Regions from separate parts of the Rossellomorea sp. ABR4_004 genome, predicted to be linked through region 1. Evidence: a T-box and tRNA genes for the amino acid it is inferred to sense, from the RefSeq annotation. Region 1 holds a T-box; the other holds one or more tRNA genes.
What was found. The T-box of region 1 lies ahead of ACXAF2_RS05365 (valine--tRNA ligase). A T-box ahead of a tRNA ligase gene usually reads a tRNA of that ligase, here a tRNA-Val.
Positions count from the first base shown of each region.

Region 2: it encodes a tRNA-Val, which carries the amino acid that the T-box ahead of ACXAF2_RS05365 (valine--tRNA ligase) is inferred to sense. The anticodon was not compared.

Region 1 covers NZ_JBSWVM010000001.1:984,400-999,651, reverse strand. Annotated here, with positions in the region: gene ACXAF2_RS05430 (transporter substrate-binding domain-containing protein) at 1-559, shown strand, start outside; gene ACXAF2_RS05425 (amino acid ABC transporter permease) at 649-1,296, shown strand; gene ACXAF2_RS05420 (amino acid ABC transporter ATP-binding protein) at 1,331-2,053, shown strand; gene ACXAF2_RS05415 (LiaI-LiaF-like domain-containing protein) at 2,101-2,589, opposite strand; gene hemA (glutamyl-tRNA reductase) at 2,984-4,336, shown strand; gene ccsA (cytochrome c biogenesis protein CcsA) at 4,352-5,185, shown strand; gene hemC (hydroxymethylbilane synthase) at 5,203-6,135, shown strand; gene ACXAF2_RS05395 (uroporphyrinogen-III synthase) at 6,135-6,926, shown strand; gene hemB (porphobilinogen synthase) at 6,954-7,928, shown strand; gene hemL (glutamate-1-semialdehyde 2,1-aminomutase) at 7,984-9,276, shown strand; gene spoVID (stage VI sporulation protein D) at 9,414-10,634, shown strand; gene ysxE (spore coat protein YsxE) at 10,765-11,793, shown strand; gene ACXAF2_RS05370 (hypothetical protein) at 11,831-12,019, opposite strand; T-box leader at 12,184-12,410, shown strand; gene ACXAF2_RS05365 (valine--tRNA ligase) at 12,480-15,131, shown strand.
Region 2 covers NZ_JBSWVM010000003.1:560,427-575,678, reverse strand. Annotated here, with positions in the region: gene spoVAD (stage V sporulation protein AD) at 1-486, shown strand, start outside; gene spoVAE (stage V sporulation protein AE) at 505-861, shown strand; gene ACXAF2_RS19880 (DUF421 domain-containing protein) at 877-1,569, shown strand; gene ACXAF2_RS19875 (YjcZ family sporulation protein) at 1,649-1,765, shown strand; gene spoVIF (sporulation-specific transcription regulator SpoVIF) at 1,893-2,153, shown strand; gene ACXAF2_RS19865 (hypothetical protein) at 2,362-2,640, shown strand; gene ACXAF2_RS19860 (MBL fold metallo-hydrolase) at 2,756-3,652, shown strand; gene ACXAF2_RS19855 (DUF421 domain-containing protein) at 3,649-4,323, opposite strand; gene ACXAF2_RS19850 (GNAT family N-acetyltransferase) at 4,454-4,876, opposite strand; gene ACXAF2_RS19845 (YjcG family protein) at 4,880-5,398, opposite strand; gene ACXAF2_RS19840 (alpha/beta hydrolase) at 5,571-6,296, opposite strand; gene ACXAF2_RS19835 (phosphatidylglycerophosphatase A family protein) at 6,448-7,002, shown strand; gene ACXAF2_RS19830 (TAXI family TRAP transporter solute-binding subunit) at 7,318-8,310, shown strand; gene ACXAF2_RS19825 (DUF1850 domain-containing protein) at 8,431-8,949, shown strand; gene ACXAF2_RS19820 (TRAP transporter permease) at 8,936-10,921, shown strand; gene ACXAF2_RS19815 (hypothetical protein) at 10,980-11,204, opposite strand; tRNA gene ACXAF2_RS19810 (tRNA-Val) at 11,341-11,412, shown strand; gene ACXAF2_RS19805 (cold-shock protein) at 12,115-12,315, shown strand; gene ACXAF2_RS19800 (hypothetical protein) at 12,424-12,549, opposite strand; gene ACXAF2_RS19795 (nucleotide pyrophosphohydrolase) at 12,764-13,054, shown strand; gene ACXAF2_RS19790 (MurR/RpiR family transcriptional regulator) at 13,118-13,975, opposite strand; gene gndA (NADP-dependent phosphogluconate dehydrogenase) at 14,140-15,252, shown strand, end outside.

The DNA of each region.
Region 1 (15,252 bases):
TGAACCTGAACAGAAGAAATTTAAGTTTGCAGGAATTGTAGAAGGAGTGAAATCGGGTCGTTTTGATGCAGCGGTTGCCAGCCATACGATCACGGATGAACGCTTGAAGGAAGTAGACTTCTCAACTCCTTATTATTATTCCGGCCCGCAGATTTTCGTTCGTCCGGACAGTTCTGTAGAAACGCTGGATGACCTGGAAGGAATGGAGATTGCCGTTTCCAAGGGATCTACTTATGCTGAGACTGCCCAGGGAGTAACGGATAATATTCAACAATATGATAGTGACGTAGTCGCATTAGAAGCATTAAATAAGGGCAAGCATGATGCCGTTATTACCGACTTCATTACCGGAAAAGAAGCGATCGCTGCTGATTTAAATATCGAAGCGCGTGAGCTGATCGGCCGCAGTGAACAAGCCATCGCTGTAAGCAAAGAAAATGAAGCGTTACTCGATGAAGTCAATAAAGCATTAGAAGCATTAAGAGAAGACGGAACGCTCAAGAAAATCAGTGAAAAGTATTTCAATACAGATATCACATCAGATCCCGAAGAAGAGTAAAGGCAGCATGACACAGAGCGAATGTGCTTCTATGCGCATTCGCTTTTTGTCCGTTATTTACACGGATTGAATAGACTGGAGGGAAGTTCATGCACTTTTTTGAAACGTTAACAAGTACATATGATGTTTTTCTTAAAGGGATGTTATTGACATTCCAATTAACCTTTGTATCTGTTCTGATTGCGATTGTGATTGGTTTGTTTTTCGCTTTTCTTAAGATTTCCGGAATCAAGCCATTGGAACTTTTAGCGGATTTATATATTTTCGTAGTACGTGGAACACCATTGATTGTTCAAATCTTTATTTTCTACTTTGGATTAACCTCATTAAACATCTCAGGCTTCTGGTCTGTCGTAATGGGACTTGCCTTCCATAATGGTGCCTATATCGCCGAGATTTTCCGTGGAGCCATTCAATCCATTGATAAAGGACAAATGGAAGCGGGACGGTCCCTCGGGATGTCTCTCGGGTTGTCCATGAGAAGAATCATTCTTCCACAGGCATTCAGACGGGCCCTGCCGCCACTGGGCAATCAGTTCATCATTGCATTAAAGGATTCATCTCTTGCATCATTCATCGGGATGTTCGAATTGTTTAGTGTAGCAACGACGCTTGGTTCCAACAACTTCGATTACATGACCTACCTGCTCGTTGTAGCGATCTATTATCTAGTACTGGTACTGGTATTCTCAACGATTGTCAATATCATAGAAAAACGGATGTCAGTTAGTGATTAATAAAGATGCGGGAGGGATGAGTGTGAGTCAGGAAATGATTAAAGTGGAGAAATTAAATAAATCCTTTGGTGATTTACATGTATTGAAGGACATTGATATCAGCGTAAAAGAAAGTGATGTGGTTTGCCTCATTGGAGCCAGTGGATCAGGGAAGAGTACATTGCTCCGCTGCCTAAACTTCCTTGAATTGAAAGACAATGGAAAGGTTGTCATCGAAGGCGATGAAGTCAACCAGGATACACATGATTTAAATAAAATCCGTCAAAAAGTAGGGATGGTATTTCAACATTTCTATCTTTTTCCTCACAAAACGGTACTGGAAAATGTGATGGAGGCACCTGTTTACGTAAAAGGTGTGCAGAAGGCCGAAGCAAAAAAGGATGCGAAAGAATTATTAAAAAAGGTTGGACTTGGGGATAAGGAAAATGTCTATCCATCCAAGCTTTCCGGTGGACAGAAACAGCGTGTGGCCATTGCAAGGGCACTTGCCATGAAGCCTGAAATCATGCTCTTCGATGAACCTACCTCAGCACTTGACCCTGAATTGGTCGGAGAGGTCCTGGCAACCATGAAGGAGCTTGCTTTAGAAGGGATGACGATGGTCGTCGTGACCCATGAAATGGGGTTTGCCCGTGAGGTAGCCGATTGGGTCGTGTATATGCACGATGGCAGGATCGTTGAAGTGGGTCCTCCCCAAGAATTGTTCAATGCTCCAAAAGAGCAGAGGACAAGAGAATTTCTGGATTCAGTTTTATAATAGAATGTACAAAAAGCCCGGAGTGATTTCCGGGCTATTATTATGGATTATTTTTTCTTTATAAACAATAAATAAACGCCGATTCCAATAATGATAATTGGCCAGAATTCCCATGCAGTCTCCACATTACCTCCAATGAAGCCAAACCATCCCGCCACTTTGTCATAGAATAAGAGAATGATAGAAAGGGTTAAAAAAAGCACCCCTTGAAATAGCCCTGCTCTCGTTTTCTGATACCTGAGGAGAAAACCCAATGCAATGATCAAAATGAATGTCCCCATGTGATCCGGCCAGATTTCGAGTTTATTGACAACATGGAAATGGAGACCGAATCCAACGAGGATCGTACCCGGTAAGATCGCTTCATGATCTCTTCCGCCATATCCCTGTCCGAGAAAAGCAAGTCCAACAATCATCAGTAAAGTAGGCCACGTAAAGAACTCCTGAAACAGCACTATGTTCGCTTGCTGTAAGTAAAAGTATGCCCCAAAGCCGATTAAGATCATTCCTGGGAAAATTCTTTGTTGTTGTTTCATACTCTTCCTCCCATATCTTTTTATACTAAATGTTTTAAATACTGTTTTTTTAGGGAAAATAATACATACTAATAAAAATAAGCCCGGATGTCCAGGGGAAAAGCCTTTCCATTACTTGATTCTTTAGGCTTGTTTTGGTACCCTACATTAGTAAGGAATGTCGAAATATAAAAGATTTTTTTAGAATTGAAAATGCTTTCATATTGATTGTTTGTTAATCTTAAATGTATATGAAAAAATGAATGTTTAGCAAGTCCCGGAAGAAGCATGCCCTTCGTACCTTATAAATGTACCATACTTAGGTTTCAATTTCTGTTCACATTTAGGGGTCAGGAGCTTTTTCGGACATGTTATAATAAGAGTAATGATTTTAGTTGGGGGTGTAGTGCATAGCATGTATACAATAGTCGTTGGTTTGAATTACAAAACGGCCCCTGTTGAGATTCGTGAGCGTTTATCATTCAATGAAACTGATCTTCCTTTCGCTATGAAGGCTTTAAAGGAAAAGAAGAGCATTCTTGAAAATGTGATTGTGTCTACATGCAATAGAACGGAAGTCTATGCAGTAGTGGATCAGCTTCATACAGGTCGTTATTATATTAAAGATTTCTTATCTCAATGGTTTGATATAGATAAAGAGGAGTTCACGCCTTATCTGTTCATTTATGAACAAGAAGGAGCAGTCGAACACCTTTTTAAGGTTGCGTGCGGATTGAATTCAATGGTGTTGGGGGAAACCCAGATCCTCGGACAGATTCGTTCCAGTTTCCTGAATGCACAGGAGTCAGGTGCGACTGGTACAGTATTTAATCATCTGTTCAAGCAGGCAGTGACGGTAGCCAAAAAGGGTCACTCTGAAACAGATATTGGTTCCAATGCTGTGTCTGTCAGCTATGCAGCCGTTGAATTAGCTAAAAAAGTATTCGGCAGCCTGGAGAAAAAGCATGTTCTTATTCTTGGTGCAGGTAAAATGGGAGAACTTGCGATCCAAAACCTTCATGGGAGCGGAGCCACTAAAGTGACGGTCATCAATCGTACGTTTGAAAAGGCTCAAACCTTGGCGGACCGTTTCAGTGGTAATGCCAAAACATTGAAGGAGCTTCAATGTGCCCTTGTAGAGGCGGATATTATGATCAGTTCTACTGGTGCAAAGGATTTTGTCATCACAAAAGAGATGATGTCGCATGTGGAAAGAATGAGAAAGGGACGTCCTCTTTTCATGGTGGACATTGCGGTACCTCGTGACCTGGATCCATCCATTGGAGAATTAGAAAGTATCTTCCTTTATGATATCGACGATTTAGAAGGCATCGTTCAGGCGAACCTGGCTGAGCGAAAGAAAGCCGCTGAGGAAATCGAAATCATGATTGAAGCTGAAATTGTAGCTTTTAAAGAGTGGTTGAGTATGCTTGGAGTTGTTCCGGTTATTTCAGCACTGCGACAAAAAGCACTTTCCATTCAAGCTGAAACGATGGAGAGCATTGAACGGAAAATGCCCGACTTAACTGATCGTGAGCGAAAAGTGTTAAATAAGCATACGAAAAGTATTATCAATCAGTTGTTGAAGGACCCAATCCTTCAAGCGAAGGAATTCGCAGGACTTCCTGATGCGGATGATAAACTGGACTTATTCATCAATATCTTTAATATTGAACAACAAGTGCAAGAGCAGAAACAAGTGAAAGCAGCCAATGAAAAGACTGAGAGCGATCTTAAGCTTGTACCACAACCTTCTTTTCAAGCATAAGTGAGGTTATTGTCTATGTTTGAACAAACGATGACTAGGCTGCATGAACTTATGATTGTTCTGTATGCTATTAGTATTCTCTTTTACTTTATAGATTTCTTAAACAAAAACCGGAAGGCGAATCTGCTTGCCTTCTGGTTACTTGCGATTGTTTGGATCCTTCAAACAATCTTTTTATTTCTATACATGATGAATACAGGCAGGTTTCCGGTCCTCACCATCTTTGAGGGACTTTATTTTTATGCCTGGGTCCTCATCACCCTGTCACTTGTCATCAATCGATTATTAAGAGTGGATTTTACGGTGTTCTTCACAAATGTACTGGGATTCATCATCATGGCAATCCATACGTTTGCACCGGTACAGGTTGAGTCACGGGCGATGGCAGAACAACTCGTATCTGAATTATTGTTGATTCATATTACGATGGCCATCCTTTCGTATGGGGCATTTTCACTATCCTTTGTGTTTTCCTTGCTTTACCTCCTGCAATTTAAACTTTTGAAGGAGAAAAAATGGGGACAAAGGTTATGGCGGATCAGCGATTTGACCAAACTTGAAAAAATTTCATATATATCGAACTCCATTGGGGTAGCCATGCTTCTATTGAGCTTAATTCTTGGGCTGCAATGGGCATACATCAAACTACCGGAATTTCTATGGTATGATCCGAAAATAGTAGGCTCATTCATTCTATTAATTTTATATAGTAGTTATTTATATCTTCGCATTAAAAAGAATGTATTTGGTAAATCTTTAGCTTTTCTTAATGTTGCAGCCTTTTTGATCATTTTAATTAACTTTTTCTTGGGCAGTAGGTTGTCTTCATTTCATTTCTGGTATTCATAAGTTTTCAGGAGGTCATTATGAGAAAAATCATTGTTGGATCGAGACGAAGTAAATTAGCACTGACACAAACAAATTGGGTGATCAATCAGTTGAAAGAACTGGATCCCTCTTACGAATTCGAAGTGAAGGAAATCGTTACAAAAGGGGACCAAATACTTGATGTCACCCTGTCAAAAGTCGGTGGAAAGGGCTTGTTTGTAAAAGAAATTGAACAAGCGATGATGGATAAAGAGATCGATATGGCCGTCCACAGTATGAAAGACATGCCTGCGGTTTTACCTGAAGGACTGACCATCGGATGTATACCTGAACGTGAGGATCATCGTGATGCGTTCATCAGTAAAAATCATGTGGCGCTTAAAGACTTACCTGGTGGTGCCATCATAGGAACGAGCAGTCTGCGCAGAGGGGCACAGATTTTATCCGTTCGTCCAGATCTTGAAATCAAATGGATCCGTGGAAATATCGATACGCGCTTAACGAAGCTTAAAAATGAGGATTACGACGCGATCATCCTTGCAGCGGCAGGGTTATCACGTATGGGCTGGACATCAGATGTTGTAACGGAATTCCTTGATCCAGACCTATGCCTTCCTGCAGTGGGGCAAGGTGCGTTATCCATTGAATGCAGAGAAGATGATTCTGAGTTGCTGGAGCTTCTTCAGAAGTTTGCTTGTGTTGAGACGACTGAGACCGTTACGGCTGAAAGAGCGTTCCTTCATAAAATGGAAGGTGGATGTCAGGTGCCGATTGCGGGATTTGCTGAGCTGAAAGACAACGGGGACGTCGCTCTAACGGGGCTAGTAGCTTCACCTGATGGGAAAACGATTTATAAAGAATACATGGTGGGACAAAATCCTCAGCAAGTAGGGGAAAAAGTAGCTGAGAGCTTAACAGACCTGGGAGCTAAGGCTTTAATCGATCAGGTGAAAGAGGAGCTAGATCAATAATGGAGGGTAAAGGGCCTTTAGAAAACATAAAGGTTTTGATTACTCGCGGAAGTGAGGGATCCAGTGAAACGGCTTCCCTCATCGAAGACGTGGGAGGGGTTCCGATTGTGGTGCCGCTCCTTCATTTTCAACCTCATGAAGATGAGTGGGAAACGCATCTTTATACAACCATACATACGTACGAATGGATTATTTTCACCAGCAAAAATGGTGTAAGATTCTTTCTTCAAGCATTGAAGCGATTACAACTCGATTTATCTTCTTTTTCCGGGAAGTTTGCTGCAGTCGGAAGTAAAACGGAACACTATTGCAGGAAATATGGGATTCCTGTTTCCTTCGTGCCCGAGCATTTTACAGGGGATGACTTTGCAGACGAATTCATCTCGAAAGTGAAGCCTTCAGGAGACGTTCTGATCCCCAAAGGGAACCTGGCAAGAAACGTCATTGCTTCAGAGCTGGCCTCTGCAGGGGTGTCCTGTCAGGAATGGATCGTCTATGAAACCGTCCTTCCAGAAGGGTGTATCGCTCAGTTAAAGGACATCATTGAAGAAGAGGAACTAGATATCATTACGTTTACCAGCTCATCAACAGTTCATCATTTTATGAAGGTGGTCGATCAGTACAGCCTTCATGATAAAATCGGGGACATACCCATTGCCTGCATTGGTCCCATTACGAAAAATACGGCTGAACAGTACGGATTACATGTAAAAATCTGTCCAGGCATTTATACTGTAAATGAAATGGTAAACGAAATGAAAGAATTTATCACGAATAGACCATCAAAATAAAGCTTTATTTACTTAGGAGGTTTACACATGAAAGATCTGCATTTTAACCGTCACCGCCGCCTGCGTCAAACAGATCATATGCGTGCGTTAGTAAGGGAAACTCATCTAAGGAAAGAAGATTTAATTTATCCACTGTTTATAGTGGAAGGGGAACATATTAAGAATGTCGTTCCTTCCATGCCCGGGGTTTATCACATTTCCCTGGATAACTTAAAAGCGGAAATGGATGAAGTGGTTTCCTTGGGTATCAAATCCATCATTTTATTCGGTGTTCCAGCTGAAAAAGATGAGGCAGGAACCCAAGCATATCATGACCACGGAATCGTCCAAAGGGCCACCCGATTTGTGAAGGAACATTATCCTGAGCTTGTCGTCATTGCCGATACTTGTTTATGTCAATATACGAGCCACGGACATTGTGGAATCGTTAAAGATGGAAAAGTACTGAATGACCCTACGCTTGATCTATTGGCAAAAACGGCGGTAAGCCAGGCTGAAGCAGGAGCAGATATCATTGCTCCTTCGAATATGATGGATGGATTCGTTGCAGCGATCCGCCACGGATTGGACGAAGCCGGCTATCATGATGTGCCGATCATGTCATATGCCGTTAAGTACTCCTCTAGCTTCTATGGTCCATTCCGTGATGCCGCACACTCTACTCCGCAATTCGGAGATCGCAGAACGTATCAGATGGATCCTGCCAATCGCCTCGAAGCGTTAAGAGAAGCACAATCGGATATAGAAGAAGGCGCAGACTTCTTAATTGTCAAACCTGCCCTTTCTTATTTAGATATCATGCGGGAAGTGAAAGACCGTTTTAATGCCCCTGTTGTCGCTTATAACGTAAGTGGAGAGTACAGCATGGTGAAAGCAGCGGCTCAAAACGGCTGGGTAAACGAACAGGAAATCGTAATGGAAAAACTGACAAGCATGAAACGTGCGGGTGCAGACCTTATCATTACGTATTTCGCAAAAGATGTAGCGAATTGGTTATCCTAAATGGTGGAAAGTTCCTGTAAGGATGACTGAAAGATCACTAAAGGAGGAAACCGGAATGCGTTCATATGAGAAATCGAAGCAAGCGTTTAAAGAAGCAGTAAAACTGATGCCTGGTGGAGTAAACAGTCCTGTGCGGGCATTCAAATCCGTAAAGATGGATCCGATTTTCATGGAAAGAGGAAAAGGAGCTAAAATTTACGATATCGATGGAAATGAATATATTGACTATGTTCTATCCTGGGGACCACTCATTCTTGGTCACAGCAATGACCGCGTGGTGGAGTCCATTAAAAAAGTAGCGGAAAACGGGACAAGCTTCGGTGCCCCGACAGAGATTGAAAACAAACTTGCCGAACTAGTGATTGAAAGAGTTCCAAGTATCGAAGTGGTCCGTATGGTGTCTTCTGGTACGGAGGCGACGATGAGTGCTCTGCGTCTTGCACGTGGATACACTGGACGCAATAAAATCATCAAGTTCGAAGGCTGCTACCACGGTCATGGAGACTCCTTATTAATCAAGGCAGGATCAGGTGTTGCGACTCTCGGGCTGCCCGACAGCCCGGGTGTGCCTGAAGGCGTAGCAAAGAATACGATTACGGTGCCTTATAATGACTTGGAAAGCATCCGTTATGCATTTGAACAATTCGGTGATGACATTGCTGGTGTGATCGTAGAACCTGTTGCAGGTAATATGGGTGTCGTTCCACCTCAGGCGGGCTTCCTGGAAGGCCTTCGTGAAATAACGGAAAATCATGGTTCTCTGCTGATATTTGATGAAGTCATGACTGGATTCCGTGTTGGATACGGATGTGCCCAAGGCTATTACAATGTAACTCCCGACTTGACTTGTTTAGGAAAAGTCATTGGTGGAGGTCTGCCGGTAGGTGCATACGGTGGTAAAACTGAAATCATGGAAAGAATCGCTCCTAGCGGTCCGATTTATCAAGCCGGAACCCTTTCAGGGAATCCATTGGCCATGACGGCAGGATACGAAACCCTGAGCCAGCTGACTCCTGAAACATACACAGAGTTCACACGCAAAGCTGACCTGTTGGAAGAGGGCTTAAAGAAAGCGGCAGAAAAGCATAACATCCCTCACAGAATCAATCGTGCCGGTTCCATGATCGGGATCTTCTTCACGAATGAAGAAGTAACCAACTACGAAGGCGCGAAGTCATCAGATTTAGAGATGTTTGCCGATTACTACCGTGAAATGGCCCATGAAGGTGTATTCTTACCACCTTCCCAATTTGAAGGACTTTTCTTATCTACCGCTCATACAGATGAAGATATTGAAAAGACCCTTGAAGCTGCTGAAAAAGCGTTTGAAAAGATTAGTAAGAAGTAGTGATGGCAGCCGATCCTTTTTATAGGGATCGGCTATTTATATTCGTTTTCCTATCATATTCCTCCTTTTCGGTTCATAAAGTGATAATGGCATTGTTTACTATTTCTTTGTTTGGAACCTGAAAGGAGGAATTTCTTTTGTCACAAGAACAACAATCGTGTTTGCGATTTTCCTTGGAAGAATCAATTTGGTTTAAAAAAGGACAGGAAGTTGAAGAATTGCTATCTATCTCCTTAGATCCTCATATAACGATACAAGAGCAAGAGCAGTATGTACTTATCAGGGGAAGCCTTGATCTTTCCGGTGAATATTTACCAACCTCACCGAGGGACGAAGAAGAGGATGAGTTTGAAGCGGGTGGTAAGTTTGTCCAAATAGTTGAAAAGAGGGAAAAAGGTGAGTATGAATTTGTCCACCGTTTCCCGGTCGATGTGACGATTCCGAAGAATAGAATTGCCAATCTGGGCGATATCGACGTGTTCGTTGAGTCATTCGATTACATGGTTCCTGAGAATGCTTGTTTAAAATTGAATGCCGATCTGACGATTACAGGGATTTATGGAGAACAGCAGACGCACACTCCCCTTGAAGCTGAATTTAGCAGAGAGGAAGATTACGAGCCGCTTTACCGTTCAAGTGCAGTTGCTGAAGTAGAAGAGGATACGGCGGAGGAAGAAGTAGAGACAGAAGAAGAGCAAGAAGAAAGAGAAGAAGTATACGAGTATGAGAATTACGACGTCGAAGAATTGACGGCGAATGTTGAAGAGCAGGAGGAAGAAGAGGATTCTGAAGACGACGAGTACCAGCCTTTTAATCTCGAAGGTCGGACACCTCCATCTGAAGAGGACGATGAGATACCTGTACAGATTCAATACGATGCTCAGCCTGCTCATACCTATGAGGAAAATTATTTCCGAAAAGAAAACGTGTTTGAAATGCCACAGCATGAACTGAGCGAGTCATCTGAAGATCAGCCGGCAGAACCAAAGGCTGCCTATACACCGCCTCCTAAATACAAACAGCAGGAGGAGGAAGAAGAAGAGTCCTCTTCATCCTCCGCAGTAGAAGCAGAGATGGAAGATAGCGGAGAAGAGAAGGATGAAAAGAAAAAGACTAAAGGTAAAAAGAAATATGAGAGCATTTCCCTTACCGATTTCTTTGCGAGAAAAGAAGAGGAAAGGGGCGCAACCTTAAGGGTATGCATTGTTCAAGAGGGAGAGACGCTGGATTATATTGCAGAAAAGTATGATCTAACCATTCCTCAGCTATTGAGGGTTAATCAACTTGAAGCCAATCAAGATGTCTATGTAGGGCAGGTTCTATATATCCCGAAAAGCGAATTTGTCTTCAAAGGTTAAAGGAAAATAGCAAGGTCGCTCCCCTCTGAGAAGAGCGCAATTGCACTATAGAAGGAACTACGGGGCTGACACCAAATTCATTGGAGTTAGTCCGTTTTTTTTAGAAAAGTAATCTTAGAAGGTGAGAGGTATGGTACAAACGCTGGAGGGATTAAGGCCTGTTTTACAACCTTATGGTGTCGAACCCCATTTTGTTGAGAATTACGGGAAGATTTCCAAAGTATTCTCCAATAAAGGGACACTTGCTGTGAAGCAGCTGCCCGCCCAAACTGGAGTTGATTTTGTCAGGAATGTACAAATGTTGTTTCAAAGGGGCTATAACCGGATTGTTCCGATCTATCCGACATTGGATGGGCGCTATGCAGTGTGGAACGATGGGCAGTTATATTATGTCATGCCCTGGCTCTTGAACCAGGAAAGGGAAGATCAATTTGAAAAGCACCAGAAAATGTTCCGGGAATTGGCAAGACTTCATACTCTCTCCTCTCAAGAAGTAAAGATTGATAAAGAAGAGAGAGAATCTCATTACGAGCAGCTGACATCCAGGTGGGATAAAGAACAGCAGTTTCTCGATGAGTATGTGGAAACATGTGAACGGACAGCGTATATGTCTCCTTTTCAATTCCATTTTTGTATGTACTATAAGGACGCTTCCCAAGCACTTAAATTCTCCAGGAAAATGCTGGATGAATGGTATGAGGAAACGAAGGAGCTGGAGAAGGTCAGAACGGTCATTACACATGGAAAGATATCGACAGAGCATTTTTTATTCGATGAGAGAGGCATGGGGTATTTTCACAACTTTGAGAACTCAAAGATGGCATCACCCTTCCCTGACCTGCTGCCGTTTTTGTCCAGAACATTGAAAACTTATCCTAAGTATTATGAGGAATGTATCGAATGGCTAACCACCTATTTTCAGCATTTTACCGTCCGTAATGAGGAGCGGCTCCTGTTCATGAGCTATTTAGCTTATCCAAGCTCGGTCATCGCTGTGGCGGAAAAATATTTTCATACACCGAAGGACAAACGGAATGAACGGAAATCTCTTAAGAAACTGCAACGGCATTACTGGCTTCTGAAAAACACGGAATATGTGGTCATGCGCTTAGATGAAATGGAGAAAAAGAAGCAGGAACAGGCGGCCGAGGCAGAATAAAAAAAAGGACTGGCGAAGTCCACATTTCGTCAGTCCATTAAATCCAATCGAAATAAATGGCAAGGCCAATACCGATAAATAGAGTTAAAAGAAGGACATCAAAAGTGGTGGGAAGCAAAATGGTCCGGACACCTTGAAAGATCGTAAAAGGTATGATGAATTGCTTACATATTAACCGGGCGTTCCCCATCCATTTCTGCATGGTGTATTGATTGATTTTCTTCATATTCGTCCACTCACTTTCCTGGGTATATTCACTACTTTATTCTATGAATGGAGAAAAAGAATGGTGCCTGAGTAGGCGAAATGAATATTTTTATGAAAAATTGGCGATAATGATTGACGAAAGTTTATCTTTTCCTATACTATAATGAGTAAATAAATAATACTTGAAAAGCAATGAACAGGAAGAGTACATTGATCCTTACTTTCAGAGAGGAAAATCGTTAGCTGAGAGATTTTCTACGTTAAGACAATGGAAGGTCGCCTGAAGAGCTGTTTCTATGAATTTCAGTAGTAGAAGCCGGTTAAAAGCCGTTATGATCGTCGAGAGTTCAGGAGGCTTATTTCTCCTGAGAAAAAAGGTGGTACCGCGAATGGAATCCTTCGTCCTTTTCATAGGACGGGGGATTTTTTTATTTTTTTAGAAAAGTGTCGTTATTTGCACTACTATAGGAGGAAAACAAATGGAAACTCAAAATCAGCAATTATCTATGCCGACTAAATATGATCCAAATGCCATTGAGCAGGGCAGATACAAATGGTGGCTGGAAGGTAAATATTTCGAAGCCAAAAACGATAAGGAGAAGGAGCCGTACACCATTGTCATTCCTCCTCCAAACGTAACAGGAAAACTTCATCTTGGTCATGCTTGGGACACAACGCTCCAAGATATCCTGACAAGAATGAAGCGCATGCAGGGTTACGATGTATTATGGCTTCCGGGTATGGACCATGCCGGGATTGCGACACAGGCGAAAGTGGATGAAAAACTTCGCAATCAAGGCATTTCACGTTATGACTTAGGCCGTGAAAAGTTCGTAGAAGAAACATGGAAATGGAAAGAAGAGTATGCTGAGCATATCCGTCAGCAATGGTCTAAGGTTGGATTGGGCTTAGATTATAGCCGTGAACGTTTCACGTTGGACGAGGGATTATCGGAAGCTGTACAAAAGGTATTTGTAGACCTTTATAACAAAGGCCTGATTTACCGTGGTGAATACATCATCAACTGGGACCCGGCAACGAAAACGGCCCTTTCAGACATTGAGGTTATTCACCAGGATGTACAAGGTGCATTCTATCATATGAGATATCCGTTGGCTGATGGAAGTGGTCACATTGAAATTGCTACAACACGTCCAGAAACAATGCTTGGTGATACAGCCGTTGCGGTTCACCCGGAAGATGATCGCTACAAACATTTAATCGGTAAAACCGTTACCCTTCCAATCGTGGGACGTGAAATTCCGATCGTAGGAGATGACTACGTTGATATGGAATTCGGTTCCGGTGCAGTGAAAATAACGCCTGCTCACGATCCGAATGACTTCGAAATCGGTAATCGTCACAATTTAGAACGCGTTCTTGTAATGAGCGAAGACGGGACGATGAATGACAAGGCGGATAAATACCAAGGCATGGATCGTTTTAAATGCCGCAAAGAAATTGTAAAGGACCTACAAGAAGCAGGAGTTCTATTCAAGATTGAAGAGCATATGCATTCAGTCGGTCACTCAGAAAGAAGCGGAGCGGTGGTTGAACCTTATCTTTCGACTCAGTGGTTCGTTAAGATGGATCCTCTCGCAGAAGAAGCGGTAAAACTTCAGCAGGAAGAGAGCAAAGTCAACTTTGTACCTGACCGCTTTGAGACGTCTTACCTGCGCTGGATGGAAAACACGCGTGACTGGTGTATTTCCCGTCAGCTTTGGTGGGGACATCGCATCCCGGCCTGGTATCATAAAGAAACAGGCGAGATCTATGTAAACAACGATGCGCCGGAAGACATTGAAAACTGGGCACAGGAAGAGGATGTACTGGATACTTGGTTCAGTTCAGCTCTATGGCCGTTTTCAACGATGGGTTGGCCTGATCTGGATGCAGAAGACTTTAAACGCTATTATCCAACGAATACACTTGTGACCGGGTACGATATTATCGGTTTCTGGGTATCGCGCATGATCTTCCAAGGACTGGAGTTTACAGGAGAACGACCATTTAAAGACGTACTGATTCACGGACTCGTTCGGGATGCAGATGGACGCAAAATGAGTAAGTCATTGGGTAATGGTGTAGATCCGATGGATGTCATCGAAAAGTACGGTGCCGATTCCCTTCGCTACTTCCTATCTACAGGCAGCTCGCCGGGTCAGGATTTACGTTTCTCCTTTGAAAAAGTAGAATCTGTTTGGAACTTTGCGAATAAAATCTGGAATGCATCTCGCTTTGCCCTTATGAACATGGACGGAATGACGTATGACGAAATTGATCTTTCCGGTGAAAAATCAGTTGCGGATAAATGGATTCTTACCCGTTTAAATGAAACGATCGAAACCGTGACACGATTAGCCGATCGATATGAATTTGGTGAAGTGGGGCGCGTTCTTTACAACTTCATCTGGGATGATTTCTGTGATTGGTATATTGAAATGGCGAAACTGCCTTTATATGGAGAGGATGAAGCGGCTAAGAAAACAACCCGTTCGATTCTGGCCTATGTACTGGACAACACAATGAGACTTTTACACCCATTCATGCCGTTTATTACCGAGGAAATATGGCAGAACTTGCCGCATCAAGGCGAATCCATTACTGTAGCTGCATGGCCGATGGTTCAAGATGAACTTACAGACGAAGCGGCTGCAGAAGAGATGAAGCTCCTCGTTGACATCATTCGTGCTGTACGTAATGTACGTGCAGAGGTAAACACACCGATGAGCAAGCAGATCAACTTGATGCTGAAGGCAAAAGATGCACACACACTAACGATTATCGAGAAGAACAAAGCGTATATTGAGAAATTCTGTAATCCAGAGAAGTTGGAAATGGGTACAGAATTAGATACACCGGATAAAGCGATGACGGCAGTAGTAACAGGTGTAGACTTATTCCTTCCATTAGAAGGATTAATCAACATCGAAGAAGAAATTGCCCGTCTTCAAAAAGAGCTGGAGAAGTGGACGAAGGAAGTTTCCCGCGTTCAAGGCAAATTAAACAACGAAAAGTTTGTAAGCAAGGCGCCTCAACATGTAGTGGATGAGGAAAAAGCAAAAGAAAAAGATTATTTAGAGAAACAAGCGACTGTTAAAGCAAGAATCGAAGAGCTTAAATCACTATAATCTTTTGAACAGGGGATAAGAAGAGGGCTTTAGAATCGGGTCTGATTGTTAAGGTTGAGGGGATGCATGAAGGTTTTCTCTCCGGCAATCTGTCCCGACCTGAGCCCTCTTTCTAATGAAA
Region 2 (15,252 bases), on a different contig from region 1:
GTTACAACCCCTGCACCGAGAGTTACATCTGCAACCATCGGCAAGGTGATGGATATGGGGTTGAAAGATCCTTTTAACATGGGAGGGGCCATGGCACCAGCCGCTGCTGATACGATTGCAGGTCATTTTCAAGATTTGGGGAGAGACCCGTCATACTACGATTTGATCATCACAGGTGATCTGGCTAAGATCGGCAGGCGGACAGCAGTTGAAATGCTGAAAGAAAAAGGATACAACTTCTCGGATCATCAGTTTAAAGATTGTGGATTACTGATTTATGGGGAAAATCAGCCGGTACAATCCGGAGCGAGCGGACCAGGCTGTTCTGCTACAGTCCTGTACGGTCACCTATTAAATGAAATGAAAAAAGGAACATATAAACGCATCTTAGTTGTGGCGACGGGAGCCTTGTTATCACCATTGACATTTCAGCAAGGAGAAACAATACCCTGTATTGCTCATGCGGTTTCCATTGAATATATGTGAAGGAAAGGAGGAAACGAAGTGTTAGCGATGTTTTTTTGGGCTTTTACAATAGGCGGGATCATTTGTGTGATTGGTCAATTACTGTTTGATGTGGCTAAATTAACTCCAGCCCATACACTAAGCTTACTGGTTGTGGCAGGGGCGGTTTTTTCAGGATTTGGCTTGTATGAGCCTCTCATTGATTTTGCCGGTGCAGGAGCGACCATCCCCATCACAAGTTTCGGTAACGCCCTTGTCAATGGTGCCATGCAGGAATCACAGGAACATGGGATAGTGGGAGTCCTTACCGGGATGTTTGAAGTCACAAGCTCAGGGATCTCGTCGGCAATCATATTCGGTTTCATTGGGGCACTCCTTTTTAAACCTAAAGGATGATAGAGGTGAAGAATGATGCCTGAATACTTAGAGGTGGCGTTACGCAGTATTTTTATCTTACTTTCCTTATTTGCAATAACCAAGTTACTTGGGAAGAAACAGTTATCTAAACTTTCTTTTTTTGAATACATTACAGGAATCACGGTTGGGAGCATTGCAGGGACACTTTCCATGGATCTTAGCCTCCCTTTAAGTGAAGGACTGATGAGCATCTTATTATGGTTTTCATTTCCACTCATTTTCTCCTTTCTTTCTCTAAAAAGCGTTCGATTTAGACGATTTGCCGAGGGGAAACCGACTGTTTTCATAAAGGATGGAAATATTGATGAGAAGGCTTTAAAGAAGGAACAGTATTCCGTTGATGAACTGCTGGAGCAATTGAGAAAGAAAGACGTTTTCAGAGCTGCAGATGTGGAATTCGCTTCATTGGATACAAACGGAGATCTAAGTGTTTTGCTCAAAAGGGAGAAAAGGCCGCTTGTTCGAGAAGATGTATTTAATACTTCACAAAAGACCACTCCTCCACAAGCAGTCATTTCGGATGGGGAAATAGATCAAGAGGCTCTGCGAGAAGTAGGATTTCCCCTGCCCTGGTTACAAAAAGAGCTGGCCAAAAGACAATTGCAAGTTGAATCCATTTTCCTTGCCCAACTTGACCGCGAAGGAAACCTCACCTTCGACCTCTACAATTGGACAAACACACAATAAATTATCCAAAAGCCCATACGTATCGTCCTCTCTATACATATGTTATAAGAGACTAAAGGTAAAAGAGAGGTGAAATTATATGTATGGATATGGATACGGTGGCTGTGGATATGGCGGCGGCGGTTATGGCTCAACATTTGTATTGATCGTTGTGCTTTTCATTCTCTTGATTATCGTCGGAGCAAGTTTCTGTTAGAAAGGGGTACAAAAGGCAGAATCCTCATTAGAGAGATTTTGTCTTTTTGTTTTATTCGGGAAATTCTTAATCACGCTCCTGGGTTTTTAACATATGATGCTTATAGTTAAAAGGAGGCGTGATGGAAATGAATAATAACTTTTTTAAGAATTTAGAGAAAAAGACAGGCGTAAACATGAACGAAGTGTTAGAGCTTGCGAACTCATTACAAAATGCAAACTTCAAAGATGAAGCAACCGTTAGAAGCGTCATTAAACGAGTATCTAAAATTGCCAATAAACCAGTAAACAAGGAAATGGAAAATAAGATCGTACAATCGATTGTGAATGATGGAAAGCAATTAGATTTTGGGACCATCTCAAATATGTTAAACAAGGGGAAGAAATAAAAGGTATAAAAAATAAAGGAGAATGGACATAAAGGTGTGTTTCAATACGTACTTTATGTTAATTCTCCTATTTATTCTTTGACCAGTGTGTAAAAGTGATGAGATTATTCATCCAGACATGGTACATATATCAACAGAATCTATACAGCCCAATTAAAGTTTAAGGTTCAACCCTATATGGGTAACTAATACCAAGGAGGTAATGAAAATGGGTTACATTGCTCCAATTCCTCATCATCAGTATAAACAATATCAGGAACGAGAAATAAAAGTTGAAAAACATCCGTTTACCTTTCTCCCCGTGCAACCTGTAAAGCCCATGAAGAATAAAACTCAAGCAAACACTGAAGAAGCAGAATCGTCCTATCATGTATTTCAATCAAACCAACGCAAAACTTCATATGAAGTACTCTCTAAATCATCCATCCCCACAACATTATTAGCTCAGTTAACAGGAAAAGGAAAGCATTTTAACGAATATGTATAAGGAAGTTTAAGGGGCTTTTTTTTAGGCACTTTGAAAGATCCCAAAAGGTGCATTCCTTATGGGATCTTTTAATTAACTGTTGATATCAGTTCTATACATATCTGGAGGTAATCACTTGAAATTACAAAAACTTTCCGAGCATTGCTATGCTTTTACAGGGAGCGTTACCATTGGATACTGCATGAAAGAAGGAAAAGGTCTTCTTATTGACAGTGGTTTGGATGATTCTTCCATGAAGAAAGTGATCAAAACTTTATCCAATGAAGGACTGCCCTTGGATTTTTGTGTCATCACCCACGCTCACGCAGATCATTTTGGAGGAGCTCACTTCGTGAAGAAAAAACAAGGTACTCCATTGTTTGCTCCAAAACTTGAAAAAGCAATCATGGAGAATTCGATCCTGGAGCCGATTTATCTTTTTAATGGAGCTAATCCCATAAATGATTTGAGAAATAAGTTTCTTGAAGGACAATCAGTGGTCATTGATGATGAGTTGAAGAATGGTGAAAATAGTATTGGTCCTTTCACTTTTGAAGTAATCGACTTACCGGGTCATTCGTATGGTCAGGTAGGTCTGCTTGTTGATGATGTTTTATATGCAGCGGACAGTTATTTTGGCAGGGATACGTTGGAAAAGCATGTGATTCCGTTTATCATTGATGCGGATCAAACATTGGATTCATTAGAAAAGCTCCTTCGCATACCATGCAAAGGAGCGATTCCGGGTCACGGGGACTTTGAAGAAAACTTTGTGAAAACAGTTCAGGAGAATATCGATCTTCATGAAGAACGTATGAGCTCTCTTCTGACTCTAGTAAATAGTAGTAAAGAAGGCTTTGCTTTTGAAAAGATCATAAAAGAGTATTTGAATTTACACAAAATAGCTGTATCAAATGTGGGGCAATGGCTATTGTTCAGAACTTCGGTAACAGCTTATCTTACCAGTCTCGAACGAAAGAAACTCCTATCGTTCACGATCAGTAACAATGAACTCATCATTAAACCCCATTAATACCCTTGCACTAAAAGGCTTTCTCCTTCTTCCCATTCAGCATACATAACGTCCTTGGAGGAGAGGAAGCCTTGTTTTTTTATTTCACTTAAAAGCCAATCCTCCCTTTGGTCGGCCAGCTTTAAATTATCGTAAACGATTTCTCCATCCACTATTAAAGAAAGTGGGAGAGAAGCATTTTTTGCCGGTATATTAAGGTCTTGACGCTGTACGATTTCATAAAGCGGTTTTCGAATCACACTCAGCGTACCGTCAGACTCCAAAAGCGCAAATTCACATTCCCTTACTGAGAAAATGTCTTTTGCACGAAGCAGATGCTGCAGTTGGTTCAGATCTAAGTGATTTTTCTTCAGCTCATCGAAGTTGATCTTTCCTTTATTAATGATTAAGGCAGGCGTACCTTCCATCATATGACGAAATCTTCGGGATTTCTGGGTGAAATACTCTGTAAAAAAGATCAAACTCCCCCAAATAAAAATGGCAGCAAGAATTGGAAGTACAGTGATCTTTCCATCATAAAGGGAGTTCCCTACAAGTTCACCAAGAATTAAAGCTGAAATGAAATCAAAGGCAGATATTTGAGTGATTTGAGTTTTACCAAGTATTTTTGTAAGAATCAATAGGGCAAAATATCCTACTATTAACTCGATAGCAATCGATGTGATTCCCATAAGGATCCCCCTTCCCATACACTTTCCCATTATCGACGAGTTGATATTGTAATATACTTCATAATATGGATTGCAGGAAGCAAAAAAAAGAACAAGTAATTAAGCAGTCCTGCTTAATTACTTGTTCCTTTTAAATATCTTTTTTCATAGTTCTATGAGGGATTCCTGCGTCCAGAAATTCATCAGATGTAACTTTGTAGCCTAAGCCTTCATAAAAAGGGATTGCGTATGTCTGTGCATTTAATTTTAATTGGGATAAGTGCTCTTGCTTTGCATATTTTTCAATGGCAAGCATGATTTCACGCCCGGCTCCTTTACCCCTGACGGATTCTAAAACGCATATTCTTTCAACTTTCCCAAGTCCATCAAGAATACGGAAACGGCCTGCACCTACAGCATGAGTTTGGTCGTAAAGGACAAAATGAGTGGAATCGTTTTCGAATTCATCGATTTCTTCTTGGAGTGGAACCTTTTGTTCTTCCACAAACACTGTCTTTCTTATGTTGAATACCTCTTGGATCTGATCTTCTGTTTTAGCAACTTCGACTTTCAACTCTTACTCTTCCTTTCCTAAACGGAAGGTTTCGTAAACTGTCCAAGAGCCGTTTTCTAATTGATACAACAAGTGGAATCGGTCAATGGTTTCTTCATGATCGATTCCTAGCATACGCAGTGATCCGAAAATATCGGAGTGTTCATCATTTGAAAGCTTTTGGGCGACAGTTATGTGAGGAACGAAAGCGAATTCCGGCTCGTCACCCATGAAGTTTTGACTATGCATGTCATCGTGTAACCCTTGCAGTTCAGGAGTGGAGTTCACCTTGAAATAGATTACATTGTTCACAGGCTGAAAAGAACTTACTTTGTACACTTTTAAATTGAAGGGATCGTATTTCTTAGAAATAACATTTAATTTATTAGCGATATCTTTGATTTGATCATCATCTGCACTAAAGACATTCTTTAATGTCAAATGTGGTGGAACCAATGCATAATGAGGATCATAACGTTTCCTATAAGAGTTTGCGATATCTTGCAGCTTTTTCGATGGGAAAATGACTATACCATAATTCATTTTCTTCAATCCTCCTCTATTTAACTATCTTTGTATTATGTATAGTATAGCAAATTTTTCAAAAATTTAATATAGGGCGATGGGATAGGATCTCCTTTTATCAAAAGTGATTCGATCAGCTCCCTGCATTCATGTAAAGAGAGGCAAGGGGGGTCCCTTGCCTAATCGGGGTTTAGTTAAACATCATTTTCAAAGCACGTCTCAAGTCCGGTTGCCAATGTTTCCACGTATGATCTCCGTCAAACTCATCGTAAAAGGAAGAGAATCCTTTTTGATCGAATGTCTCGTGAAGCTTGCGGTTTGGCGTTAAGAAGTCTTTTACTTTGCCGTCCGTCGTTTTCACCTCTGTTTCCTGTTTACCGATGATATGGTAAATGCTTAACAAATGAGGTTGTAAGAAGTTTTCTACGGCCTCCAACACTTTCTCGTTGACGAAAGGTGACTGCAGGAGAACCTTGCCAAATGTATTTGGGTATTTTAATGCAGTCATCAATGAGACTGTCGCTCCTAATGAATCACCAACCAGGGCACGTCCCATTCCCATATGATAAGTTGGGTAATGCTCGTCCAGATACGGGACCAATTCGTGTGCTAAAAAGCGAATGTAAGCATCATTTTCTTCACCATGTGGATGGTATTTTCTTCTCCGGTCCTCAACATCTTTATATGGAACCCCCACGATAATCATGTTTTCTATTTCCCTATTTTCGAGAAGTTCATCAGCCAGGCGAGGAATCCTTCCTAGCTGGAAATAGTCCTTACCATCCTGGGTGATCAGTAGAGAATATTTATAAAGGGGAGAAAAAGTAGCTGGAAGGTATACGAGCATCTTAATCTCTTCATTCAGTTCTTTACTAAAGAGGTTTAATTCGGTTACAGTTCCTCTTGCGGTTGTCATGACGATAGCCTCCTATAATCAGTGTGAACGTTTACAGAAAGATTGTATCATATTCTTCTCGATAATTCCCTAAAGCGGATTGCAATACGAAAATTCAAAAGAATGATATAATTCATGTAAGTTAATGGGCAGTCCAGAAAGGGGTATTTCAATGAATAAACCTGTACATTCAAGGGATGTAACGAAAGCTGCATTACAGAGGCTGAAAGATAGAGGCGTATCAATAGAAGATATTGCTGAAATCGTCTATGAAATGCAGTATCCATATAATCTTGAGTTAAATATGGAAGATTGTATTGAAAGTGTGAAGAAAGTATTGTTAAAGAGAGAGATTCAGCATGCGATTCTTGTAGGGGTAGAGTTGGATCAACTTGCTGAAGAGAAGAAGCTTTCCGAACCACTTCAATCGATTGTAGAATCAGATGAAGGGTTATTTGGAGTAGATGAGACCATTGCTTTAGGTGCAGCATTAGGATATGGAAGCATCGCTGTAACCACTTTTGGTCATCTGGATAAAAATAAAATCGGTATCATTCGTGACCTGGATACGAAGAATGGAAAGGGTGTCCATACCTTTTTAGATGACATCGTCGCAAGTATTGCGGCAAATGCTTCTTCGAGGATTGCACATAGCCTGAGGGACCGCGAAGAAAATATTTCAGAAGAAGATAAGATGAAATTTGAGGATGAGGAATTGATTGGCTAGATCATTATCTGATATATAACAGATTGACTGGAGAGGAAGAGTACCTCTTCAGTCTTTTTCCTGTGGACAAACATGCGTCGGGGAAGAAAAAGGGTGGGGGGGATGAAATCGCTTTATACATTATGTATACATCTGTAAAATAATTGACATGACAAGAACAAGCCGTATATCGGATGTCAATCAGTATGTAATGGATGATGAATGGTTTTTTTATAAAAATTGTTAAAATTTTATGTATTTGATTTGACAAGATTGTTACAGACTGTGTTACAATTATTTCGGTAAAGTAGAAATTTAATAGGGGGGAATTAGAATATGAAAAAACGCAGTTTTTATCTAAGCACTGCACTACTTCTAGTTCTATCTGTCATTCTCGCTGCATGTGGCGGCGGATCAGGTGGAGGATCATCTGAGGGTGAAGGTAACAAAGAGGTTGACTTCATTGGGATTGCTACAGGTGGAACAGGGGGTACATATTACCCGTTAGGCGGAACATTCGCTAAGATCATTGAAGATGAAACAGGAATCAAATCCTCGGCTTCTACTTCAGGGGCATCTGCTGAAAATATGGCGGCCATTAAAGATGGTAAAACTGAAATCGCTTTTACACAAACCGATATCGCATCTTATGCATCTGAAGGAACTGAAATGTTCAGCGATAATAAAGTAGAAAATGCAAGAGGAATTGCCACTCTATATCCTGAAACGATTCAAATCGTTACAACAAAAGATTCCGGTATCAAGTCCGTTGAAGACCTGAAAGGGAAAGTTGTTTCTGTAGGTGAAGCGGGCTCTGGAACTTTACTGAACGCGAAACAAATCCTTGAGGTTCACGGAATTACGTTAGAAGATTTAGAAGCACGCAATCTATCATTTGATGATTCAACTACTGGTATCCAGGATGGTACAATCGATGCGGCGTTCATTACTTCAGGTACTCCAACCGGAGCGGTTGAAGGATTGGCTGCAACGGAAGATATCACAATCGTACCGGTTGAATCCGGTACGATCAGTGAACTTATCGAGAAATATCCATACTATTCTGAGGATGAAATTCCTTCAGGGACGTACAGTAAAGTCGATGAGGCAGTTACAACCGTTGCGGTTCGTGCAATGCTAGTGACAAATGCTGATATTTCCGAAGATGTAATCTATGATGTTACAAAAGCCATCTTTGAAAACACAGATGCAATCACTCATGCCAAAGGTGAGTTAATCAAGGCTGAAGATGGTTTAAAGGGTATGGGAATTGAATTACATCCTGGTGCAAAGAAATACTTTGATGAAAAAGGCGTTTCAATGGAATAGATCCACACCAACAGATGGACGAAGGGATAGGCCGCGTAATACGGTCTATTCTTTTGTTTTGGTATAGGCTAAATAAATGTTAAGTACAACAGAAATAAATGGAATGGTGGGAACTTTGTTATGAAGAAAATTTCATTCATAGGAACAATTCTCATTATTCTTGGTCTTTTACTCATCATCTTTATTCCCTTTCAAACATATCTGGTAATTGAACCGAGGAGTCATGAGGGTGATCCTGTCCTTTTCAGACTTCCTGAAGATCACACATTTTCGGTTCGTTATACACATTCTATTCATCTCTCAGAAGTAGAAGAGTTTTATCGCCAATCTACAAACCACATTCAACAGACAAAGTTGCTTTATGAGGATACTGCAATTGGTATGCCTGCAAATGCAGAAGGAAATGAAACCTTCGAGAGGACAGAAGAAGGAAAATACTTAATTTCAAATATGAATAAAGAGTTTCCATACATTGATATTCGCATTGGACAGGTGGTAGCCAATCAACGTCTCGTATTGGATGGTGAAGCCTATCCTTTAGCTGAATATTTCGATAAAGGGTCTGTCGTCAGAATGCAATTGAAGAAACAAACACTATATGATCAGTGGAAAGGAGTGACCGTTGTTGGAAAAAGATAAAGAATTCGAATCATTAACATCCGAACAACAACAAGAATTATTAGAAAAATATGATCCTGAATCATCAACAAGAAAGCTTCATCATGGACTGTTTAAATGGGTGATTTTCTATGGGTTATTAGCATTTTCATTATTTCAATTAGTCGCATCGATCTTTCAATTTATCCCTAGACAATTATTATTATCCATTCATCTAGGATTTGCTTTGTCACTTGTCTTTCTTCTTTTTCCTGCCAGGAAAAAGAATCTGCGAAAAGATAAAGTGGCATGGTATGACGTCGTACTCTCTGTCATATCTGTAGGAATTGGTGCATACTGGCCGATTATGCAAGATGACATTGTCAGCAGAGTAGGCATTATGACATCACTTGATTTTTATGTTGGTTTTGCTGCGATGATCTTAGTATTAGAGGCAACCCGTCGTGCAGTGGGTTTACCCATCACGATCATCGCCTCTACTTTCATACTCTATATGTATTATGGTCGATTGATGCCTGGATTCCTTGCCCACAGGGGATATGATTGGGATGATATCGTTAAGACGATGTTCTTTACAAGTGAAGGGATTCTTGGAACTCCACTATATGTTTCAGCAACCTTCATCTTCCTATTCTTATTGTTCGGGGCCTTCCTCGTCAAAACAGGCGTTGGGCAATATTTTAATGATTTAGCTGTGGCCATTGCCGGAAAACGCACTGGTGGTCCTGCTAAGGTTGCAATCTTCTCGAGTGCCCTTCAAGGAACGATCAGCGGTAGCTCTGTAGCGAACGTTGTAACATCTGGTTCCTTTACCATTCCAATGATGAAAAAACTTGGTTATCGTAAAGAGTTTGCAGGTGGAGTAGAGGCAGCAGCTTCAACGGGTGGTCAGTTAATGCCTCCTATCATGGGAGCTGCAGCATTCTTAATGGTTGAATTCATCGGTGGCATCTCTTACTGGGATATCGCAAAGGCTGCCACCATTCCTGCTCTTTTGTATTTTACAGGAATTTGGATTATGACTCATTTTGAAGCGAAGCGAATCGGTCTTCGCGGTCTTTCGGACGAAGAAATGCCTAATCGTAAAGAAGTTTTAAAGAAAATCTACTTATTAATGCCGATTCTTACGGTCATTATTTTATTAGTCAGCGGTATGAGTGTTATGCGTGCAGCACTTTGGTCAATTGTTGCTACGATCGTGATTAGCGCGATTCGAAAAGAGACAAGGATTGGCTTTAAAGATGCAGTCGACGCACTTGTAGACGGTGCACGTACTGCGCTTTCCGTAGCGGTAGCAACTGCGGCTGCAGGGATGATTGTCGGCGTTGTGACGAAAACGGGGTTAGGACTGACACTTGCGAATGGTTTAGTTGATCTTGCTGCTGATTTAACAAATTCATCAGAAGGTAAATTAATCCTGACTCTGGTATTTACAATGATTGCATCGATTGTACTAGGTATGGGATCACCAACAACGGCCAACTACGTAATCACATCCACAATCGCTGCACCTGCGATAATCCTGTTAGGTGCACCTGAGTTGGCAGCTCATTTATTTGTCTTTTACTTTGGTATCATTGCAGATATCACACCGCCAGTGGCGCTTGCAGCATTTGCCGCAGCCGGGGTGTCAGGGGGTGAGCCGATACGGACCGGGGTCAATTCTGCTAAATTAGCGATTGCAGCCTTTATTATTCCGTATATGTTCGTCCTGTCCCCTGAGTTGCTGATGATTGATACAACAATCCCGAGATTACTATGGGTTGTCTTTACGGCAATAACCGGAATGATGGCCATAGGGGCAGGGATGATCGGGTATTGGTACAGAAGAGTGTATGTGATAGAACGTTTCCTTTGTGTAGCAGCCGGTTTAATGCTGATCTATCCGGAGGGAAGCACAGACATCATTGGTTTAGTATTATTTGCTGTTATGCTGGCTTTACAATTCTTCATCAAAAGAGAAGACAAAACACCAAAGAAAGCAACAGCATAAACAAAGATACGTGAGGCTGACCGTTTATTAGGTCAGCCTCACGTATTTTAGTTTCCAACTAGGATATGGTTCGATTCTTATAAGGAAGAAGGGGATGAGCGGCCAAAATATCATGAAGTCTGAATCTGCGAAAATCTTTTCGTAATAAGCAATAGGCCATAATCATATCCCCATCGATTTTTTTAACGATGATTTTTCTTTTCGTACAAATGGACTCAGGAGTCATATAGATGATTTCAATGGGGCGCTGGTACATGAATGAGCGCTGTAATACTGTATTCATTTGTGAGCTCCTCTCCTGGAAGTGTACTCACAGTATATGCGAACGAACGTTCTTTTATACATGATTTACCAGGAGATAAAAAAATGATTGACATTTTTCTCATAATGACTATAATATAATATATACCTTCCATTGCGACTTGTTAGCTCAGTGGGAGAGCACTTCCTTGACAGGGAAGGGGTCGTGGGTTCGAATCCCTCACAGGTCATACATAAAGAAAGCCTGCATCTTATTTAAAAGATGCAGGCTTTTTTCTTTTTATTAGTAGTTCAATCTTTATGAGGATTCTAAGAGTTAAACAGCCATCGCCGACTTGTCCTTAAAAGTAAAAAGGACTCCGTTGGAAATCAAGTAAGAGTCCTTGTCAAAAACATATTAAGTATGATCACTACTATTAATTGACTTCTAATAATTCTTCCTCAAAATAAAACGTGCCAGGATGTTCTTTTACGATATATGAGAACCGCTTCATATTTTTAACGTATTGCCATTTCAATATAGTCACAGTTTCTCCAGTTTCCTTTATCGTAACCATTGCGCCATTACTAAACCGATTTTTTGTGGATTTCATTGGGCACTCCCTTTCATATTCTCTCATTATACCACAGTTTACCCTTCATTTTAGAGTCCCATTAGTGATAAATCTTGATAAAAATAATGGTAGCGCTTTAACAGACATTAAGGCAGTAATCATAACATAACAATAGACCATTTGATGAGGGAAGGTTGTGTCAGAGGTCTGACTTTCAAAACTTCTCCTTGAAGAACTTGCTTATTTGTTTCATTACTGTTATTCTATAGAAGAATTATTTTTGTCCGGTATACGAGGGAAGAACAAGATTTGATTTTTCACCTGATATCGCAAGAATAGTAATACATTGTGTGTAAAGCACTTTAGGAGGCAACAAACATGGAAAATGGTAAAGTAAAATGGTTTAACGCAGAAAAAGGTTTCGGATTCATCGAAGTAGAAGGTGGAGACGACGTATTCGTACACTTCTCAGCGATCCAAGGTGAAGGTTTCAAATCTCTTGACGAAGGTCAAGAAGTATCTTTCGACGTTGAACAAGGTGCTCGTGGACCACAAGCAGCTAACGTACGTAAAGCATAATCTAACTTTACAACTCCAAAAACAGACTCATTCGTGAGTCTGTTTTTTTATGGAGATATTTAAGTTAAATCGTCCGCAATAAAAAGCAGCTTTCACATTCTCAATCATTTATTTTCCTAAATCTTTCTTCGTCATTTCACTGCGAATATTGAGTTCTTTTGAGAATTCAGTATCGCTTTTTTTGTTGTTTGGGTATTTGTTCTTTCGTTCACGATTATCATTTTTATTTGTCATCGTTGTTCCTCCCATTTGTAAGCTCTCAGTACATTCTTATTCTTTGCATGTGAATCATCCTTATCCTTGGTAAGAATGGGAAAGAAACATACTTGGTGAGATACATCCTTTCCGCCTTGAAAGACTGAAATCAAAAGATTACTGTGCATTCCATTTTCCACCCGTGATATAGTAAAGTAGCGGTAAATGATCAAAGGGAAATGGGAGAGAGTAGATGAAACAAATATATGATAAAGTCATTGAATTCAGGGATGAACGAAATTGGGATGCCAATCATAATGAAAAGGATCTTGCCATTTCCATTTCATTAGAGGCAAATGAACTCCTGGAAAATTTCCAATGGAAAACAAGCCGGGAAGCAGTGGGAGCGACACGTCAAAATATTAAAGAAGAAATGGCTGATGTCCTGATTTATTTAGTTCAGCTGGCTGATAAAATGGATATCGACTTAGAAAAAGAAGTATATGAGAAGTTGGAAAAGAATGCACTGAAGTATCCGAAGTAAAGTAAAGGGACGGAGCTCTTGATAAGGTCCGTCCCTTTACTTTTGCCGTGCTTTACCATGCAACTATATTTTCTTAATGGAAATCGCTTCACGCATTTTTTGCAGGGAAAATTTGGATAGATCTTTTCTCTTCATCATGGTGTTGACGTAAAGGGCATCGACAATACTAAGCTGACTGATTCTTGAAGCAAGTGCTTCAGATCGAAATTCGGTTTCTTGAGATACCGTAAAAAGAGGAATGTCGACCCCGTTGCTTAGAGGGGATTTGGCAAAGTGAGTAATGGCAATGGTCGTTACCCGATTTTTCTTCGCAACGTCCAATACTTCCAATAAATCTTTGTTTGATCCTGAATGAGAGATAAAGACGATCACATCATCATCGGTCAATTGTGAAGCGGAGATCAGCTGCATATGGGAATCGTTGTACGCAGTAGTGGTCATGCCTGTTCTGAGGAACTTATGATGCGCGTCCATGGCAACAAACCCCGATCCACCTGTACCATAAAATTCTATTCTTCTCGCACTTATCATCCCTCGAATAGCTTTCGTAAACATTTCCTCGTTTAGCATGCTTAAAGAATCCTCTAATGTCCTGATATTGGACCTGAACACTTTTTGGGCAATAACGCCTTCAGAGTCCTCTTCATTGATTGTTTCATGAATATCTTTTATAGGTGTCACCAGGTCGGATGCAAGGGAAATCTTCATAGCCTGGTAGCCTTTAAAGCCCAGACGTTTACAGAATCGGAAGACTGTAGCATCTGCAACGTTCAGTTCTTCTGCTACACCACTGATGGTGGAGTGGATAATTTTTTCTGGATTAGCAATAATAAAATCTGCAATCATCTTTTCTTTTTCACTGAATTGAGAGTAATAAGAACGGATACGAGGTAAACAATGCTGTACTTTTTCCTCATTCATGCAAGGGAAACCTCCTCTAAACGAAAACTTCATGAAAATAATTTTAACCTACTTCATAAAATAAAAAAATATTATTTCATAAAATTCCACCACGGAAAATTATTTCGTATTATAATATATACGGTGAAAATATTATTACTCGAAGTGAAAGGAATGATAAATATATGAATAAACAACAAATAGGGGTTGCTGGTGTCGGAGTGATGGGAAAGAGTCTGGCTTTGAATTTCGAAAGCAGAGGTTATACCGTTTCCATTTATGATGTGTCTGATGAGAAGGTAAGAGAAGTTCTTGACGAGCATCCAGAGAGGAAAATGGTAGGCACTCACGATGTAAAAGAGTTCGTCCAGTCATTGGAAACACCACGAAAAATATTGATTATGGTTCCAGCCGGTAATATAACCGATAAAGCGATTGAATCATTGCTTCCTCATTTAGATCAGGGAGATATTCTGATTGATGGAGGAAACACGTACTTTGAAGATACGATTCGCCGAAATAAGGAACTTGGTGAAAAAGGAATCAACTTCATCGGTGCAGGTGTCTCAGGTGGAGAAGAAGGCGCTTTATACGGTCCTGCTATCATGCCGAGCGGTCAGAAGGAAGCATACGATTTAGTTGAGCCTTTCCTGACAGCAATCGCGGCAAAGGTAAAGGGCGATGCATGCAGTACATATATCGGTCCGGACGGATCTGGCCATTATGTGAAAATGGTCCATAATGGAATTGAGTACAGTGATATGCAGCTTATCTGTGAAGCGTATTATCTTATGAAAAATCTATTGGGTTTAAGCGCAACAGAGCTGCATGAGATATTCAAAGAATGGAACGCTGGGGAGCTCGACAGCTACCTGATTGAAATCACGGCGGATATTTTCACAAAGGTGGATGAAGAAACAGGAAAACCCCTTGTTGACGTAATCCTTGATACAGCAGGGCAGAAAGGAACAGGGAAATGGACGAGTATTTCTGCACTGGAATTAGGTGTACCTTTATCGATCATTACTGAATCTGTATTTGCCCGTTTCATCTCTGCCATGAAGGAAGAAAGAGTGAAGGCAAGTAAAATCTTAAGTGGACCGAGAAACAAGGAGTTCTCCGGTAACAAAGAAGAGTTTATAGAAATGATTCGTAAAGCGTTATATTTAAGTAAAATATGCTCATATGCACAGGGTTTCGCCCAGCTTCAATCTGCTTCGGATCAGTATAACTGGAACCTGAAGCCCGGCGAAATTTCCATGATCTTCAGAGGTGGATGCATCATCCGTGCAGGCTTC